3 regions of the Cryobacterium serini genome follow, and region 2 is predicted to be linked to each of the others. Evidence: predicted binding sites of a transcription regulator. Region 2 holds the regulator's gene; each other region holds the start of a gene.
The links. The regulator LexA, encoded in region 2, represses DNA repair genes until DNA is damaged. The targets are predictions, from matches to a motif close to TCGAACANNTGTTCGA.
Positions count from the first base shown of each region.

Region 1: a site for LexA is predicted at 2,339-2,354, ahead of E3T51_RS00660 (HNH endonuclease signature motif containing protein). Genes of this name have one in related genera too.
Region 3: a site for LexA is predicted at 2,006-2,021, ahead of E3T51_RS13250 (Rv2578c family radical SAM protein). Genes of this name have one in related genera too.

Region 1 is NZ_SOHN01000003.1:130,184-134,331, reverse strand. It holds gene E3T51_RS00665 (acylphosphatase) at 1-320, opposite strand, end outside; gene E3T51_RS16635 (hypothetical protein) at 340-477, shown strand; gene E3T51_RS00660 (HNH endonuclease signature motif containing protein) at 502-2,274, opposite strand; gene rraA (ribonuclease E activity regulator RraA) at 2,449-2,916, shown strand; gene E3T51_RS00650 (PepSY domain-containing protein) at 2,977-3,561, opposite strand; gene E3T51_RS00645 (RNA-binding protein) at 3,721-4,148, opposite strand, start outside.
Region 2 is NZ_SOHN01000010.1:32,218-36,365, forward strand. It holds gene E3T51_RS08350 (histidinol-phosphate transaminase) at 1-854, opposite strand, end outside; gene E3T51_RS08355 (LysM peptidoglycan-binding domain-containing protein) at 885-1,310, opposite strand; gene lexA (transcriptional repressor LexA) at 1,602-2,312, shown strand; gene metE (5-methyltetrahydropteroyltriglutamate--homocysteine S-methyltransferase) at 2,395-4,148, opposite strand, start outside.
Region 3 is NZ_SOHN01000016.1:268,180-272,327, forward strand. It holds gene E3T51_RS13245 (fibronectin type III domain-containing protein) at 1-1,700, shown strand, start outside; gene E3T51_RS13250 (Rv2578c family radical SAM protein) at 2,030-3,235, shown strand; gene E3T51_RS13255 (sensor histidine kinase) at 3,393-4,148, shown strand, end outside.

The DNA.
Region 1 (4,148 bases), on a different contig from region 2:
ATCTGAAAGTCATTTTCGCCGATCGCGGCAACGTCACTCACCTCAAGCGCGGTCACGACGGCGTAGCGCGGTCCACATTCAAGCCAGTGCAACATGCGCGAAACGGATGCCTCCCGCCCCTCGATTTCGAGTTCCACCGACCCGTCCGGCCGATTGCGAGCGTAACCGCCGAGCCCAAGCTGCTGGGCCTCGGCTCGAGCGTGAAACCGAAATCCCACGCCCTGCACCTCACCGCGGGCGAGCACTCGTTTGCGAATCACTCCACCATTGTGCGCCGAGTGGTGCCGCAGCGCGAGTCTCGAGTTGGGCGTCGTGCTCACGTTCTAACCGTGGACGAGCTTGTCGCCGCGGGCCCTCGTGGTCAGCCTGAGCTGGCTCGCGGCCGGATTCGTCTCTCTGATCGTGCTCACGCTGATCGTGCTCACGCGCGACTTTCGCCGACTTTCGCCGACCGACGCCGACCGACGCCGACGCTGATGCTCGACCGCAAGGAGTAGCAGGTTAGAACGGTTGCGGGTTGGGGTCGTCGGTGTTCCAGGCGGTGTTCCAGGCGGTGTTACACGGGTTGTTCAGGGGTTCGTCTGGTGGGGTGGGCGGGACTGGCGCCCGCGGTGGCGTTTCGGTTTGTTGCAGGTGGGGGCTGATGCGCGTGACGGGGTCGGTGGCGTAGTGTTTGCCGGCGGGGCTAATCCAGTGGAGGGTGCCGTCGGGATCGGGGATTGCTTTCCAGTCGCTGAAGTGCTTCAGGTTGTGGTTGGCCGGGCAGAGAAAATGCAGGTTGGTCGCGGTGGTCGGTCCACCGAATTGTTTATCGACGGTGTGGTCGAGGTCGCTGTGGCCGGCGGAGCGGTTGCAGCCGGGGAACCGGCAGGTTCCATCCCGTAGCCGGAGGTATTTCTTCAAGGCCGTCGGTACCCGGAACGGTGTGCTGCTGACGTCGAGGACGATGCCGGTGTGCGGGTGGGTGAGGATGCGCAGAAAACTGGTCGCGGTGCCGGCCAGCTTGCGGGCGGTCTCCGGGTCGATCGGCCCGTACCCTTCCAGCTCGCCGGGTTCGTCACTGTGACCCATCAGGGTGAGCACCGGCACGGTCACGTTGACGTTCGCGGTGAGTCCGGCACCAAGTCCGCTGCCGGTGACGCCCTGCTGGAGGAGGTCGACGGCGACATCCGCTCGCAACTGGCTGAGGGTGCGGGGTTCATCGGGGCCTTGCAGGCTGAGGGCGGTGTCGGTGACGCGGGTGTAGATACCCTGCAGGTCCTCGCCGGCGGCACGCAACCAGAGCGTGGCCATGCCGTCTTTATCCGGGTAGAACATGACGTTGCGGTCGGCTAGGCATTTCGTCCGGCGAACGGTGATGCTGTCGGGGTGGAACCGTTCCCGCAGTTTGCGGGCTTTGCCGTCGAACTGCGCCGCAGTGAGCTGGCGAGCGTGCGGCAGCAGCACTGCTTCCAGGTCGGTCTGCGCGGGCTGGGGGACGGAGTCGAGTTGGTCGAGTAGTTGGCGGGCGTGCCGGAGGGAGATCTGCCCGGTGCGAAGAGCGTCGAGGGTGCGGGGGCGGGATTCGACCAGCACTCGACTCTCGTGCAGGAGGCCGGAGGCGGTTCCGGCGGGGATGCGCAGCGCACACGCCATCTCCGCGACCAGCCCTTGTTGGGCGGCGAAGGTGGCGTCCCAGTCGTGCTCGTGGTTGGGTCCGGCCTGCGGGCGGCCGGTCTCGGCGGTGTTGGTGGTGTAATCCCAGGCCTCGGTGAGGGCTTCGGCTTTGCTGGCCTGCGCCCAGGCAATGATCTTTTCGAAGTAGAGGACGCGGTCGACGAACTGCGCCTGGCGCCGCTGAAACGGGCTCAAGCCCGCAGCCGGGTCCTCGGCGGCGGGGCTGCCGTCGGTCTGGAGATAATCGGCCGCGAGGTAATCGGCCGGGAGGAAATTGGCCGCGAGGTAGTCGGTATAGAGGAACTCCTCGCGGAAGTCCTCGTCGAACAGGTGCTCGGGCGGTACCGCGGCGAATACCTCGGAAAGATCGAGGCCGGCCGGGATGGTCGGGCCGTCAACGAACAGCTGACCCTGACCAGCGGCCGTTCGTGCGTTAGCTTCTTCTGCGTCGGCTGCTTCTTCAGCCTCCCAGGCCGTGCGACATTCCTCCCGGAAGGCATCAATCCACACGTGGTCTTCGTCGGAGAACGCCCACCGTTCGAACTCGCTATCGGTCAGCATCGCCAGAAAACGATCACTCACACCGTGCTGCTGGGGAGTGTCGCCGCTTTGGCTCATAGAATAAGTGTACCAATATCAAAGATAAAAGTCGAAATATTCTCCGATGTATTGGGATTTTCATGCGAAGACGCATTCGAGCAACGAGAGGCACTTTTTGGAAGGTCGGCGGCAGTCCGATCCAGTGCAGCGTGGCGGGGCCTACTCTGGAGGCAACGAAATCCTGGAGGAACAATGACCGTATTGACCGCTGAGCTGTACGACGAGCGTGGCGACGAGCTGCAATCCGTACCCCTGCAGTTTCAGACGATCGGCGGACGAGCCCAGTTCAGCGGCCCGATCCGCACCGTCACCTGCTTTGAAGATAACGCGCTGCTCAAGTCGATCCTGTCCACGCCGGGTCATGGGGCAGTGCTCGTCATCGACGGCGGCGGCTCACTCAACTCGGCACTGATGGGCGACATGATCGCCGACCTCGCCATAGCGAACGGCTGGTCCGGCGCGATCATCAACGGTGCTGTGCGTGACCGCATCGCGATCGGCGCCCTTGACCTTGGGGTGAAAGCCCTCGGCAGCAACCCGCGCAAGAGTTCCAAGACCGGGGCCGGCACAGCGGATACCGTCGTTGAGATCGCTGGCGTCGTCTTCACTCCCGGGCGCACCGTCTACTGCGACGAAGACGGCATTCTGGTCGAGCGCTAACAACGTTAAACGCGTGAGGCGTTGAGCGAATTCGCTCAACGCCTCACGCGAAAACGGGACTTACTGCTGCACGTCGTCGATGCTGACGACGACGAAGTTGGCGTCGAGGTCGACGTCGCGGTCGCTGCCGTCATCGAGGGTGATCTCAACCTCGTAGAGGTGGTCCCAGTCGGTGTCCCGGTCGAAGTCGGTCACCCGACCGCTGCCGATCGCAGCGAGGGCTGCGGCCTCCGCGCTGGCACGCTCGCTGGCGGCCTGGTCGACGGCACTCGAGTCGGCTTGGGCGCTGGGGGTGACGCTCGGCGCGGATGAATTGCCGCTGTTGCTGGAATTGTTGGAGTCGTCAGTGTCGAATTCGCTAACCCACACCACGTCGAATGCATCGTTGAGCTCAACGTCGACGGTCGTGCCGTCGTCGAGACGCACCTCAAGGTCATAGGCGCTTCCGCCGTCGTCATTGCGTTCGGCCTTGGTCACGGTACCGGGGCCGACCTCGGCCACGGCTGCGTTGCTCGCACGGTCGAGGGTTTCGCCGGTGAGTGGGCCGTCATTGTCGTTGTCACTCACGGCGAGGGCAATGCCAGCGCCAGCGAGAGCGAGAACTACGCCTGCGGCGGTAGCGATGAGGATATTCTTCTTGTTCATGGTGCAGTGCCTTACGTCGGTGCCCCCAGAAGCCAGAGACCGAACGGCCGTGCCCAAGTTGCTGGGTTCAGCATAAGCGAAGAAATGTACGCCCCTAATGTGCCGGTACAAGCCTCAGTAAATTCCCGGGTAGATCATCACAACACTGGCAACCCGCGCTCAGACGCGATTCAACGCATCCGTTGCAGCAAACTGTTCGAGCACGGCCCGCACCTGAATGGATGCCTCGGTGCGCCCAGAACGCACGTTCGGGATGCGCAGGACCGGAAGCTCGCTCGGCGTCGGAAAATTCGTGTACGCGTCGCGCATGAATTGGTCGAGGCGCTCGCCCAGCTTGGAATCCTCGGTCCACGTCCGCGGAAGTCGGGCCGGCTCGCTGAGCGGATCGAACCCGAGCAGGGCTATGCGCGTGACGGATGCTGTTGTTGCGTCTGAGCCGTCATCGGGCAGCGGGCGAGCCATGCGCACCCCGGCGAAGACCACTCCGGTGCCGAGCAGCAGCCAGGCGATGGGAAGGATCGCCTGCATGCTGACTTCACCGCCGGTGACCAGCACAAAAAAGTAAGCGAAGACCCAGACTACCGGGG
Region 2 (4,148 bases):
TGCCCCCGAATCTCGTCGACCATGGCGAGCATCTCGCCGCTGTGCGCCAGGGCGGCGTTCGCAGCGGCCTGAGTCAGAGCCGAGAGGTGGTACGGCAGACGCACCAGGCGCAGGGCATCCGTTACCGCGGGATCGGCAGCCAGGTAGCCGACCCGGGCACCGGCAAAGGCGAAGGCTTTGCTCATGGTGCGCGAAATGAGAAGCCTTTCCCGACCGGGCAGCAGGGTGATCGCACTCGGGGTGCCAGCGGGTGCGAATTCGGCGTAGGCCTCGTCAACGACGACGATGCCGTCGGTCGCGTCGTAGACGGCGGCGATGGTCTCGAGCGAGAGCGGGGTGCCGGTGGGGTTGTTCGGGGAGCAGAGAAAAACAACGTCGGGGTTGATTCGCGTGACCTCGCTGACGGCGGTGACCGGCGAGAGCTCGAAGTCGGCGTCACGCGTGCCCGGAATCCAGGTGGTGTCAGTACCCGACGCGAGAATCGAGTACATCGAGTATGTCGGGGCAAAGCCGAGCAGGCTGCGCCCCGGCCCGCCGAAAGCTTGAAGCACCTGCTGAAGCACTTCGTTCGACCCGTTCGCCGCCCAGATATTGTCGGCGGTGAGCCCCGCACCGAGGTACCCGGCCAGCGCCTCGCGCAGGGCCGTAAACTCACGGTCGGGATACCGGTTTACCGAATGGATGGCTTCGGCCAGGCCAGCGAGGATGTCGCGCGCCACCGAGTCGGGAATGGGGTGAGTGTTCTCGTTGACGTTCAGCGCCACCGGAACGTGCAATTGCGGAGCACCGTATGGGGTGAGGCCGTGCAGATTGGTGCGGAGCGGAAGATCTTCGAGACTGGTCACCCTCTCCATGCTACGGCCCTGGGCCGCGGCCGATACCTTTTAGGAGTCGGCGGGGATTTCCAGACGCTGGCCCGGCTGCAAAGTTTCAACCGACAGGGCGTTGAGTCGTTTGATGTCGGCCACCACGTCGCGAGGGTCGGCTGCCGGCGAGATCTCTTCGGCAAGGTCCCACAGGGTCTGGCCGGGTTCGACCGTGATGAACCGGGCGGAACCGACGTCGGTTGGCGAGTACGCCAGGGTCGTAACGATTCCTGAGTCGGTCGTATACGACATGAGGTCGATGCCCGTGGCGGAGTCCACCGCACCGGCCGCACCGCCGTTGATGGCCAAAGACATGGCGCCGATCACCAGCGGGACGGTCGCGAGAGTTGTGAAAACAAGGCGGCCTCGGCGGGTGAGGCGAAGACGCGGTGTGGGCGTGAGGGCTGCCGGTACGGGAAGTGCTGGTGCACATACTGTGGTCATGTCAAACCTCCAAGGTAGGCGGGCTGCGAGTCTCGTATCCGGCCCTCGGCCGGGAGGGCCAGATACGAAACTATATTCCGAATATAACTTCGAACAATCGAACATGCAAGCTTTTTTTCGTCTCAGCCCGGAATTTGGCGCAACACACTCGAATAAGTGTTTGTTTCAGGGCGTGGAACTGGATAAACTTTCGATAGAACAATTGCTTGATTTACACTCAACCAGACACCACCGACATTCCCGCGTGACACGGTTTCGGGCCAAGCGGGACCTACTCCAGGAGGGCACATCGTGACACAAGACACCAGTGGTACCCGCGATAAGGGCGGCACTCGGCGCCGCAAGAGTTTGAGCCAACGCCAGCTCGCTATTCTCGACGTGATTCAGCGCTCGGTGAGTTCGCGCGGTTACCCGCCGAGCATGCGGGAAATCGGCGATGCGGTCGGTCTTGCCTCTCTGTCGAGCGTGACCCACCAACTCAACCAACTCGAACTCAGCGGTTACCTGCGCCGCGATCCAAATCGCCCGCGTGCCCTCGAAGTCCTCATCGAGATTCAACGTGCCCCCGAAGACGTCGGCACCGGCACCGGCGACCAGGATAGCTTTCACCCGGGAGTCCAGGTCGGCGACGCTGCGATGGTGCCCCTGGTCGGTCGCATCGCCGCGGGCATTCCGATCACGGCCGACCAGCAGATAGACGAGATCTTCCCGCTTCCCCGCCAGCTCGTGGGACAGGGAGAGCTGTTCATGCTCAAGGTCGTGGGTGAGTCCATGATCGACGCCGCCATCTGCGACGGCGACTGGGTCGTCGTTCGCCAGCAGAAGACCGCAGAGAACGGCGAGATCGTCGCAGCCATGCTCGACAACGAGGCCACGGTGAAGGTCTTGCGCAAGCGCGATGGTCACACCTGGCTACTGCCGCGCAACAGCAACTTCGAACCGATCGTCGGCGACTTTGCCGACATCCTCGGCAAGGTCGTCGCGGTGCTGCGCTCGGTTTAGGCCTCGCCCTGATCGATATCGCACGACACGGGCCCGGCCACCAAGCGGTGGTCGGGCCCGTTTTCTCAGTGCGTCGGTCGTATCAGGCGCTCACGTGGGCGCTCAGGCGTTCGCGCACCAGCCGCGTGGCGGCGAGCATATTCTGCAGCGACTGCACGGTTTCTTCGTAGCCACGCGTCTTGAGGCCGCAATCCGGGTTCACCCAGACCTGTCGTTCGGGAATCGATTCCAGGGCGGTGTCGAGCAGGGTCGTCAGTTCCTCTATGCTCGGCACCCGGGGTGAATGGATGTCATAGATCCCGGCGCCGATTCCGTGGTCGAACCCGCCGGCCTCGATCTCTTGCACGACCTCCATCCGGGAACGGGCCGCCTCGATACTCGTGACGTCTGCGTCCAGGTTGCGGATGGCTTCGATGACGACGCCGAACTCCGAGTAGCAGAGGTGGGTGTGAATCTGGGTCGCATCCGCTACACCGGCCGTGGCGAGACGGAATGAGCCGACCGACCAATCCAGGTAGTCTGCGTGGTCCTTCTTCTTCAGCGGCAACAATTCGCGCAGGGCCGGTTCGTCGACCTGAACGATCTTGATGCCCGCAGCCTCCAAATCAACGATTTCATCGCGCAGGGCCAGTGCCACCTGGCGGGCGGTCTCGCCCAGCGGCTGGTCATCGCGCACAAAGGACCAGGCAAGGATCGTCACCGGTCCGGTGAGCATGCCCTTGACCGGCTTCGCCGTCAGGCTCTGCGTGTACACCGACCAGTCCACGGTGATCGGGGCCGGGCGCGCTACGTCGCCCCACAGAATGGATGGCCGCGTGCAGCGGCTGCCGTAGGACTGCACCCAGCCGTTCTCGGTCACGGCAAACCCATCCAGGTTTTCGGCGAAATACTGCACCATGTCATTGCGTTCGGGTTCTCCGTGCACGAGCACGTCGAGCCCGATCTCCTCCTGCAGCGCCACGACCCGACGGATCTCGGCGCGCATCAGGGAACGATATTCGTCGGCGGCTATGGTTCCCTTGAGAAACTGGGCGCGTGTTCGGCGTATGTCGCCGGTCTGCGGGAACGATCCGATCGTCGTCGTCGGCAACGGCGGCAGCTGCAACGCCGTATCCTGCGCGCTCAGACGATCAGCGTAAGCGCCGCGGCTGAAGTCGGCGTCGGTGAGCGCCGCAGCACGGTGCCGTACGACGCCATCGCGCACGCCAGGGGCACTGTGCCGCGCAGCCAGCGCCGCCGCGGCGTCGGCCAACGACCCCGCGATAGCGGCCCGTCCCTTGACGAGCCCCTGCGCGAGGGTAGCGACCTGCCCGACTTTCTGGTCGGCAAAGGCCAGCCAGCTCGCCAACGAGCCCGGAAGCGACGTTTCATCGAGCACATCGTGCGGCACGTGCAGCAGGGACGTCGACGTGGACACGGCCACGGAAGGGGACAGTCCGCGCACGCTCTCAGCGGTTTCATACGCGCCGGCCAAGTCGCCACGCCAGATGTTGTGGCCGTCGATTACCCCGGCGACGAGGGTCTTGCCGGCCAGCCCCGGTACCGCCTGCGGCAGAGTTCCCCGCACCAGGTCGAGACCGATTGCTTCAACGGCTGTGGCGGCGAGAACGGGCAGGGCATCATCGAGGCTGCCATAGGGCGCCGCAACGAACAGAGCCGGCCGCACGGTCAACCGACCCAGCAGCCCATAAACGGATGCGACAGCCGCCAGTGTCTCGGCGCGCGGCACATCAATGGATTCACTGACCAGGCCCGGCTCGTCGAGCTGCACCCAGTCAGCGCCGGCATCTTTCAGCCGTGCGAGGAGCGCCGCGTAAACGGGAAGAAGATCATCGA
Region 3 (4,148 bases), on a different contig from region 2:
ACACTGTCGCGGTCAGCGCGACCAACGCGGTCGGTAGCAGCCCTGCCTCTGACCGTTCAGCGGCGGTAACAACGAAGGCCACCGTGCCCGACGCGACGACAGCGCCGACGCTGGGGGAGGCATCCGTTTCTAAGATCACCGTCAGCTGGGCGGCGCCGAACGATGGCGGCGCTGAACTCACGGGCTACACCGTGCGGCTGTTCAACGGCAGCACGCTGGTCGAGACGAAGACCCCGACGGCGACCACGGTCACCTTTGCCGGCCTCGCACGGGGAATCGCCTACACGGCCGACGTCTCGGCGTCGAACGCCATCGGTGCGGCAGCAGCCTCCGCTGCCTCCGCCGCCCTCACCATCCCGGTGACGATCCCCGGCGTCCCCGCCGCGCCGACCGCGACTGCTCCCTCGGCCACCGAGATTGCCGTGGCCTGGACGGCTCCGACTGACAACGGTGGAACCGCGGTCACGAGCTACACCGTGAAGCTGTTCCAGGGCCCGACGCTGGTCAGTACGAAAACAACGGGCGACCTGTCCGTCACTTTCTCGGGTCTCACTCGGGTTACTGCGTACACGGTCGAGGTGTTCGCCGCGAACTCCGTCGGCGCGGGGCTCGCCTCCGATCGCTCTGCGGCGGTTACGACGAAGGCGACCGTGCCCGACATTACGAGTGCGCCATCGCTGGAGCAGGCATCCGTTTCAAAGATCACCGCCTCCTGGACAGTCCCGAACAACGGCGGCGCTGACCTAACCGGATACACAGTGCGGCTCTTCAACGGCAGCGTGCTGGTCGAGACGAAGACCACGACGGCGACCACGGTCACCTTCGTCGGCCTCGCACGGGGAATCGCCTACACGGTTGATATCGCTGCTGCCAACGCGGTCGGTTCATCAGCGGCATCCGCTCTCTCTGCCGCCGTCACCATTCCGCCGACGACCCCCGACGTTCCAGCGGCACCGAACGTCACCGCGCTCTCGGCGACTGAAGCCAGCGTCACGTGGTCGGTTCCTGCTGGCACCGGCGGCTCTGCACTGACCGGATACACCGTGCGCGCTTTTCATGGCAGCGAGCTAATTGCCGAGAAGACAACGGATGCTGCCACCACGACCGCGACGTTCGCCGGCTTGCTGGCAGCCACCAAATACACGGCAACCGTGCAGGCAACGAACGGCGTGGGCAGTAGCGCCTACTCGGCGGATTCCGCTGCGGTACGCACGCTGCCGGCGACCCCCGCTGAGGACGACCTCAGTGAGGACATAGAGAATGCGATCGTTCCGGACACGCTCGAACTCACTCAGGGTGAATCGGTCACAATCAGCGGACTCGACGCCGGCGAGCAGTACTACGCCTGGTTCCTGTCGACGCCGATCGGGACGTCGTGGCAGACCGCCTCGGCCACGGGAACCATAACGGTGACGGTTCCCGCGTCGCTGGTCGGAGCGCACCGCATCGCGATCAGCGACGCGGCCGGCGACATTATCGGGTGGTCGACCGTGACTATTGCTGCCGCCACGGTGCCGGCGGCCACACCCCCCGCCACGAAACCGGCACAGACGGCCGCGATCGTCCCGGCGGCGAAGGCCCTATCCGACACTGGTATCGACCCGCTGCCGTTTACGCTGCTCGCCGGTCTGTTCATCGCCCTCGGCGCTGCCGCTATGACCCTCGGGCGTCGCCGCGGGCAGGCTGGTCTGATGCGCTAGGGAACAGCATCCGTCGGTCAGCACAGTGTTGGCCGACGGATGCCGCAGAGCGGGACGTCACGTGGTTCCCAGCACCGCTCGTGGCACCCCGTAGTAGGGGTGCCCGCTTCCCAAGCGGATGCCGCGACCCGCCCCGATCCTGCCCGCGCCTCGTTGCCCGCGCCTCGCGGCACCCCTTACAACTCGTGGCACTCTGAGCATCGGGTGCCCGCTTCCCGAACGAGTGCCGCGAGGAGGCAGTGCGCGCGGTGCGGCCGCCGGCATCCGCTTCACTCCGGGTTTATTGCGCAGTGCTTGCATTTGACTAGTACCTGTGTTCGACTAGATGCATGCGGTGGAGCTCACAAGAATTACAAACTGAACAGGTCGGCGCACTGCCGGGACTTGCCCGCCTGAACAACCTGGTGCGCAGTGTGCAGACGCCCGAGTTCGCGGGAATCACGTTCCACGAGATCCTCTGCAAATCGGCGCTCAATCACGTTCCCGGCCAGAGCGCGATGCCGTTTGGCTACACGATCAACCCTTACCGCGGCTGTTCGCACGCCTGCACCTATTGCTTTGCGCGCACCACGCACCAGTACCTTGACCTCGATGCCGGCAAAGATTTTGACAGCGAGATCATCGTGAAGGTCAACGTGGCTGAGATCTTGAGAAAAGAACTCGCCAAGCCGACGTGGGGCCGGCATCCCGTGGCCCTTGGCACCAACACCGACCCCTACCAACGCGCGGAGGGGCGCTACCGCCTCATGCCCGGCATTATTGCGGCCCTCGCCGACAGCAAGACGCCCATCTCCATTCTCACCAAGGGCACGCTGCTGCGCCGCGACCTCGACCTGCTCGTGGAGGCCAGCGAACACGTTCCGGTGGACCTGGCCATGTCGATCGCAATTTACGATGACGAGTTGCAGCAGTCGGTCGAGCCCGGAACCCCCACCACCACGGCGCGCCTCGCCACGGTCACGGCGGTGCGCGAACGCGGTCTCGACTGCGGCGTCTTTCTTATGCCGATTTTGCCCTTTCTCACCGACACCCGCGCTCACCTCGACGAGGCCCTGCGGCGGGCTAAGGCTGCCGGCGCCACGAGCGTGCTCTACTCGGGACTCAATCTCAAGCCCGCCGTCAAGGACTGGTACCTGCTGTGGCTCGCGCGCGAGCATCCGGAGCTGGTCGGTCGCTACCTTGAGCTCTACGCGGGCGGCCAATACGCGCCCAAGGAGTACCGCACCTGGCTCGCGGCCCGCATCAAACCCCTCATTCGCGCGCACGGCTTGGAGCGTGGAATCGTCGACCCGGCCACCGGGGGCCTGCGGTCGAGCGCCCTTCCGGCCTCTCCCGAGCGGATGCCCGCGTCCCCCTCTCGCCTACCGGCCCCGTCCCCTGTGCCGTCCGCGTCAAGCGGACGGGGCCCGGCCCCCGTCCATCGGCCCAGTTTAGAAACTGGGCCCATGGCCATAAGGTGGGCCGAGAGCGCGCAGGGCTCCCGGTCGCTGATCGCCGCCGAGCTCCCGCCCGATCTGGCGCCGACGCTGTTCTGACGTTTGTTATGGACGGGCCCCGTCCATGGGCCCCGTTTAGAAACTGGGCCCGGGGCCATAAGGTGGGCCCGGCGAGCGGATGCCGCCAACCATGCCCACCCACCCCCGGTGGCATACTTGACCCGGGGGAAATATGTCTTTAGGGTTACCGGGCCACTTGGTCCAGCTGACGCTCACGCGCGCCCTCGCGCGGGCCGCGCACTGGTTTGCGCTGACCTGTCTCATGGCGGCAGCCGTGTCGGTTGCGATCCTTAGCCTGAACAGTCCCGAACTCTGGGTGACAGTCGCGGTCGTCGTTGCTATGGGCGCCCTGCTCGTGCTCTTCACCCGGCATCGCCGCATTGCATTCGCGATCGCCTATCTTGTCGTGGGAACCCTCGGCGTCTACATCTTCACGACGACAGTGCTCAGCGTTCCGAACGTATTTCCCGCGTCGAATATGTTTCTCGTTGCTATGCCCAAGATGGCGCTCATCATGGTCGGCGGCGCCGGAATAACCGCCGTCGGCGGCGTGCTCTGGAGCACTGCCGCCTTCATCCTCGCCGAGGCCGCCGCCTTCCTCGCTATCCTGACCACCACCGTGCCGTACCGGCCCGACCTGTTCACCCTGTGCACCTACCTTGTGCTCGTCGGTGCAATGGTGCTCGCCGGAATCGACCGTCGCGCGAGCAACGCCGCCCAGCCCGCGATCCACCGCGCAGTGCAAGACGGCGCCAACCGGCAGTTGCGTGACGCCCTCGATACCCGTGCCATCGCCCTGCTCAACGACACGACGGTGGCTCAGCTCGTGGCGCTGTCGCTCGCCGAGCCCGGGCCGCTCTCGCCGGGCCTCACCGCGAGCCTCAACTACACCCTGACCACCCTGCACGACACCAACTGGCTCACCGACATCGATGCCCGCACCAACACGGCT